DNA from 2 places in the Brenneria roseae subsp. americana genome. Region 2 is predicted to be linked to the other one. Evidence: predicted binding sites of a transcription regulator. Region 2 holds the regulator's gene; the other holds the start of a gene.
What was found. Region 2 encodes PhoB, which activates phosphate uptake and scavenging genes when phosphate is short. Its sites were predicted from a motif close to CTGTCATAAAACTGNCNNAT; they were not measured.

Region 1 (3,417 bases), on a different contig from region 2:
CAGATCGGCACCAGACGCCATCACCGTCATCTCACCCGCGGCGGCTTTGACCGCCCCGCCGGATACCGGGGCATCCAGCATGATCAGTTGATGTTCCGCCAGTCGCTGAGCAATATCTTTGGCATCCTGCGAGGAGATGGTTGAGGACACCATCACCACGGTGCCGGGTTTCAGTTTGGCGGCGACGTTGGGCTCGCCAAACAGAACCGTATTCACCTGTGCGGCATTGACCACCAGCAGCAGTACGGCATCCAGTCGGTCGGCAAATGCATCAATGCTCGTTTCAGCCTGTGCGGCACCGGCCTGACGTAAGCGCTCCAGCGCCTGGGGATTGATATCGACGCCATAGGTTGTCAGCCCGGCGTTGATACAGGATGTCGCGGCGCCGAAGCCCATGGAGCCAAGACCAATAACGGCTACTGCATAATCTGCGGTTTCTTTCATGATGGTTGCCTTGTTAATTTTAGTGATTATTTGTTCTATGGTGTTAAATGTAACCCCTGTACTCAATGCGGGCGGTGATTTTTGTCACATAAATTAACATTGCACGAACAAAATTGCTGTCTCCGATCGAACGCAGGCAAAAGAATTTCATTATTAACCTGTTAAATCAGAAGGTTATGCTTTTTGTCATTTGGGGTAACGTTAGGCTGTTAAACTCAGCGTGGTTTACGGCGTGAATTTATGATAATAACTGTTCTTAAATGCGGTCGTTATCACAATATTTATCAAATTAGGGATAGGAGCAAGGATGATTCCAGTAGAACGTCATCAACGGATTCTGGCGCTGATCGCGGAACGCGGTGTGGTTAGCATCACGGAACTGACCGAGCGGCTCGGGGTTTCACATATGACCGTGCGGCGGGATGTGCAAAAGCTGGAGCAAGATGGCTTGTTGCTAAGCGTCTCTGGCGGCGTGCGCTCGCCGGAACGGCTGGCGATTGAGCCGTCGCATCAGGATAAATCCGTCATGTTCAGCCAGCAGAAAGAAGCGATTGGCCGGCTGGCGGCCCGGCAGATCCCGCTGAACAGTTGTATTTATCTGGACGCAGGCACCACAACGCTGTCGCTGGCGCATCAACTGGCCGATCGGGATGATTTACTGATCGTGACCAATGATTTTGTGATTGCCGCCTTTCTCATTGAATCCAGCCAGTGCCGCATGATTCACACCGGCGGTACGCTATGCCGGGAAAACCGCTCCTGCGTCGGCGAAGCCACTGCGCAGGCGCTGCGTAACCTATTTATCGATATCGCATTTATCTCCGCTTCATCGTGGAGCCTGCGTGGCCTGTCCACGCCAAATGAAGACAAAGTTGCGGTCAAACGCGCGGTGGTAGAAGCCAGCAGCAAACATATTCTGCTCTGCGACACCTCAAAATACGGCCGCATCGCCACCTATCTGATCACCCCGCTGACGGTCTTTAACAGTATTATTACCGACGACGGCCTGCCGACGGCGGCGAAAGAGGCATTGGGGAAAATGGGGGTTGAGGTGCTGGCGGCGATATAAGATCTTAAACGGCGGGAACTGTCCGTCACTTCCTATTTGTTAGGAAGCGGACATTCCACTTAAAACCGTTCCCTGCGATAGAAATAAGCCATTCACCTTCCTGTCATCGCACAGTCATTTTTCAGTTATTTTTTCGTCATAAAAAGATGTCATGTTACCTCCCGAATAAAAGCGCTTTCCACTCAAGTCAGGTAAAACCTCAGGAGACAGGCATGTTTAATCCTAACATCCGTAAAGCGACAGCGTGTGTGGTATTGGCGTTGGCTTGCAGCGCCAATGCGCAGGCGGCTACCGAAATTCCTTTCTGGCACTCAATGGAAGGCGAACTCGGGACAGAGGTCAATTCTCTGGTTGATCGTTTTAATCAGTCTCACAGTGATGTGAAAATTGTCCCGGTCTATAAAGGCAACTACGAACAGAATCTGGCAGCAGGGATTGCCGCTTATCGTGCCGGAAACGCCCCGGCAATTTTGCAGGTTTATGAAGTCGGTACGGCCACCATGATGGCCAGTAAGGCGATCAAACCGGTGTATGAAGTATTCAACGATGCCGGTATCAATTTCGATGAGTCGGTTTTTGTGCCGACCGTTTCCGGTTATTACACCGATGCGAAAAGCGGTCATCTACTGTCGCAGCCGTTTAACAGCTCGACTCCTGTGCTGTACTACAACAAAGATGCCTTTAAAAACGCGGGATTGGATCCGGAACAACCGCCAAAAACCTGGCAGCAAATGGCCGAGTATACCGCGAAGTTACGCGCATCAGGCATGAAATGCGGCTATGCCAGCGGCTGGCAGGGCTGGATTCAGATTGAAAACTTCAGTGCCTGGCATGGTTTGCCGGTCGCCAGCAAAAATAACGGCTTCGACGGCGCCGATGCGGTACTGGAATTCAATAAACCTACTCAGGTCAAGCATATCCAACTGTTGCAGGACATGAACAAGAAAGGGGATTTCACCTATTTTGGTCGTAAGGATGAACCGACCGAGAAGTTCTACAACGGCGAATGTGCCATGACTACCGCGTCGTCCGGTTCACTGGCGAATATTCGTCAGAATGCCAAATTCAACTACGGCGTGGGCATGATGCCGTATGACGCCGATGTGCAAGGCGCGCCGCAGAACGCCATCATCGGCGGCGCCAGTCTGTGGGTGATGAACGGCAAAGACGCCGCGACCTATAAAGGCGTAGCCGAGTTTATGCAGTTCCTGGCGCAACCGGAAAACGCCGCCGAATGGCATCAGAAAACCGGTTATCTGCCGATCACCAAAGCCGCGTATGAGTTAACGCAGCAGCAGGGCTTCTACGAGAAGAATCCCGGCGCGGATATCGCCACGCGTCAGATGTTGAACAAGCCGCCGTTGGCGTTCACCAAAGGTTTGCGTCTGGGCAACATGCCGCAGATCCGTACCGTGGTGGATGAAGAGCTGGAAAGCGTCTGGACGGGCAAGAAAACCCCGCAGCAGGCGTTGGATAGCGCGGTAGAACGTGGTAATGCCCTGTTGCGTCGTTTCGAGCAATCAACGAAATAACCATGTAATCAATAACCATGTAATCAATGTCATATGGAGCCGAATGACATCGGCTCCTTTCTTTTTTTGATAGCAAGAGTTATCGCATGACATCATCCCGCCCCGTGTTTGGCCGCAGTTGGCTTCCCTATGTACTGGTCTTGCCCCAGTTGCTGATCACCATCATTTTTTTCATCTGGCCTGCGGGTCAGGCGCTCTGGTATTCGGTGCAAAACCTCGATCCGTTTGGCTTGTCCAGCGAGTTCGTGGGCGCGGAAAACTTCCGGCAATTGTTCAGCGACAGCTACTATTTGGATTCGTTTTACACCACGCTGATCTTCAGCTTTCTGGTGGCGGGTTTTGGTCTGCTGATTTCGTTATTTCTGGCCGCGC
Region 2 (3,417 bases):
CCGCCTGAATCTGTAAATTAACGCCGGGATAATACTGACTGAAGTCCGCAGCCCAGAAAGACATCAAATTGGCCAGCGTATCCGATCCCGCACTGGAAAGATTACCGGCCAGCATTTGACGCGGCTGCGCGGCGCAACAAACACTCACCAGCAATAAAAAAACGCAGGAAGCGTTTTTTAACGTTGCTTGCAACGGCCTGCTAAGGTGGCGGGCAGGGATAGCCCGCCATAAAAAAACGCAGGAGGCGTTGCAGGAAGCGTTAATGACGGACTTCATAAATTAACATCGCCTGAACAGAGAGATAAAACCCCTGCCGGGACGCCCCGCGACGTGGTTATCCCGGCGGCCCCGGTATTTAAACGATCGGCATGAGATGTCATGAATAGCGTTTTCCGTCAGACAGAGGGTTTCACGGTATTCTCAGCCAGAGAGGCTGGAACAATCAACCTATTCGGCAGGGTAAACACAAAGCGGGAACCCGAACCTTCTTCACTTATGATTTCCAGCCGGGAGTCATGGTGGCTGAGCGCATGTTTCACAATCGCCAATCCCAACCCACTGCCGCCGGTCTGCCGCGAACGGGCTTTATCAACGCGATAGAAGCGCTCAGTCAGACGCGGCAGATGCTCAGGCGCAATGCCCGCGCCATTATCGCTGACCTGAAACTGTGCGCCTTGCGGGATCTTCTGCCAGCACACTTCTATGCGCGTGCCGGGCGGCGTGTGATTGATCGCGTTATACACCAGATTCGACACCGCACTGCGCAACTGTTCTTCATTACCGAATACCTGAAGATTGTCATTCACACGGAACACAATCTCATGGCGATCCTGACTCAAGGCTTGCGCTTCACGCTGCAATACGCGCAACATCAGCGGCATATCGACTTTCTCATTCAAATCGATCGCGGCGGCGGCTTCAATTCGTGAGAGCGTCAGAAGTTGTTTCACCAACCCATCCATGCGCCGCGTCTGTTCCTGCATGGTATTCAACGCCTTATTGCGTAGCGCGTGATCCAGCGTTTCATCCTCCATCATCTCCAGATAACCCTGCAACACGGTCAGCGGCGTGCGTAATTCATGACTGACATTGGCGAAAAAATTACGCCTCGCCCCTTCAAGCTGATGCATCTGCGTAATATCACGCACCACCATCAGTAACTGTCCTTCCGAATAAGGCATTACGCGAAATTCAACATGGTGGGAATTGTTCAGTTGCAGGGTCAGCGGCTTGCTGAAATCACGCCTGCTCATATAGCGGGCAAATTCAGGATAGCGCAGCAAATTAAGAATATTTTGACCGTTATCTTCCGGCCAACGGAAACTCAGCAGGTGCTGCGCCAGATGGTTACACCAGAAGATGGTGCCCTCTTCCGTGGTGATGACCACCGCATCCGGCAGGGATTCCGCTCCGCTGCGAAAGCGCTTAATCAACAACGCCAACTCACGTCGGCGTCGGCGATTGCGCAATTGCATCTGATAAAGGCCGTAAAACAAGGGCTCCCAGCTCCCGCGGCCGGGTGGCGGGGTCATGCTGCGATCGACCCAAAGCCAGTAGGAAAGTTTGAGCTGATTGTAAAAATTCCAGCACAGGGCGGCCAAAACTGCGGTCAGTAAAAACCAGGGTAAATAGCCAAAAATAAGCCCCAGCAAAAAAGCGGGTAAGCAAAAAAAAGCCAGCTCCAATGCCAGCCTCTTCCATGATAGACGTTCTAGCACGTTAATGTTTCTCCGGCACAACTACCTTCAGTAACGCGTTGAAAAACGATACCCCGTTCCCCGAACCGTCTGTACCATTTTTTCATGACCGCTGGTTTCCAGCGCTTTGCGCAACCGGCGGATATGAACATCAACGGTACGATCTTCAACATAAACGTTAGTGCCCCAAACGTGATTCAGCAACTGTTCCCGACTGTAAACCCGCTCAGGGTGAGTCATAAAGAAGTGCAGCAGTTTAAACTCCGTTGGTCCCATATCCAGCGCATGTTCTTCCGTCGTCACGCGGTGGGAAGACGGATCGAGACTCAAGCCACGCATTTCGATCACTTCTTCCACCGCCATCGGAGAAATACGCCGCATCACGGCCTTGATGCGCGCAACCAGTTCTTTCGGCGAAAACGGTTTGGTAATGTAATCATCCGCACCGACTTCAAGACCACGAACCCGGTCCTCTTCTTCACCGCGCGCGGTCAACATCATAACGGGGATCTCGCGGGTAAGCACTTCACGCTTCATATGCTTAATGAATTGCAGGCCAGAACCGCCGGGCAGCATCCAGTCCAACAGAACCAGTTCAGGAAAAGGCTCCGAGAGCAACTTGACCGCACTGTCATAATCTTCAGCTTCGACTGGCTGATAGCCGTTCTGCTCCAGAACGAAGCATACCATTTCACGAATCGGGGCTTCATCTTCTACGACCAATATGCGTCTTGCCATTGTTAATCCTGTCGTTAGTCATCGTCGCTGTTAGCATACGCCGTGCATTATGCGTCAGTTTTGTGACATTTTTATGAAAAAATCGCCTGGAGCGATTTTCAATGTCGCTTGCGACGACCCGTAGGGCGAGCCCCATGGACGGGGCGAGTAAAAAATCGCCTGGAGCGATTTTCAATGTCGCTTGCGACGACCCGTAGGGCGAGCCCCATGGATGGGGCGAGTAAAAAATCGCCGGGAGCGATTTTCAACGTCGCTTGCGACGACCCGTAGGGCGAGCCCCATGGACGGGGCGAGTAAAAAATCGCCGGGAGCGATTTTCAACGGCGCTTGCGACGACCCGGAGGGCGAGCCCCAGGGATGGGGCGAGTAAAAAATCGCCTGGAGCGATTTTCAATGTCGCTTGCGACAACCCGTAGGGCGAGCCCCATGGACGGGGCGAGTAAAAAATCGCCGGGAGCGATTTTCAATGTCACAAAGTAACGGCCCGCTTCCTCCCTGCTCGACAGCGTATTTTCGAGCCGCTTTCCAAAAGCGGGTTTTCGCGACGACAGCCGTTACGATGACTGTTTATAATCACTGGCACTGCAATAACCGTCATTCAGGGAGCTCCATGCGTATTATTCACACCGCCGACTGGCATCTGGGACAGTATTTTTATACCAAAAGCCGCGCAGCCGAGCATCAAGCTTTCCTGCGCTGGCTTATCGCTCAGGTCGAACAGCATCAGGTGGATGCAGTAATAGTAGCAGGAGATATCTTTGATAACGGTTCGCCGCCCAGCTACGCCCGGGAAATGTATTACCGTTTTGTTGTCGAGCTACAACAAACCGGCTGCCAGCTTGTCGTGCTGGGCGGTAATCATGATTCTGTCGCCACGTTAAATGAGTCCCGGGATCTGCTGGCTTGCCTGAATACGCGGGTTATCGCCAGTACCGACGGCAATCCTGACAAGCAGGTGATGGTGCTGGAAGACCGTCAACG

Region 1: the regulator PhoB is predicted to act here: its motif matches at 1,614-1,633, upstream of ugpB (sn-glycerol-3-phosphate ABC transporter substrate-binding protein UgpB).

What each region holds. Positions count from the first base shown of each region.
Region 1 covers NZ_QDKJ01000012.1:101,463-104,879, forward strand. The annotation lists gene ltnD (L-threonate dehydrogenase) at 1-444, opposite strand, end outside; gene ygbI (DNA-binding transcriptional repressor YgbI) at 752-1,513, shown strand; gene ugpB (sn-glycerol-3-phosphate ABC transporter substrate-binding protein UgpB) at 1,726-3,045, shown strand; gene ugpA (sn-glycerol-3-phosphate ABC transporter permease UgpA) at 3,132-3,417, shown strand, end outside.
Region 2 covers NZ_QDKJ01000002.1:194,021-197,437, reverse strand. The annotation lists gene B4923_RS02840 (PstS family phosphate ABC transporter substrate-binding protein) at 1-277, opposite strand, end outside; gene phoR (phosphate regulon sensor histidine kinase PhoR) at 397-1,719, opposite strand; gene phoB (phosphate response regulator transcription factor PhoB) at 1,747-2,436, opposite strand; gene sbcD (exonuclease subunit SbcD) at 3,047-3,417, shown strand, end outside.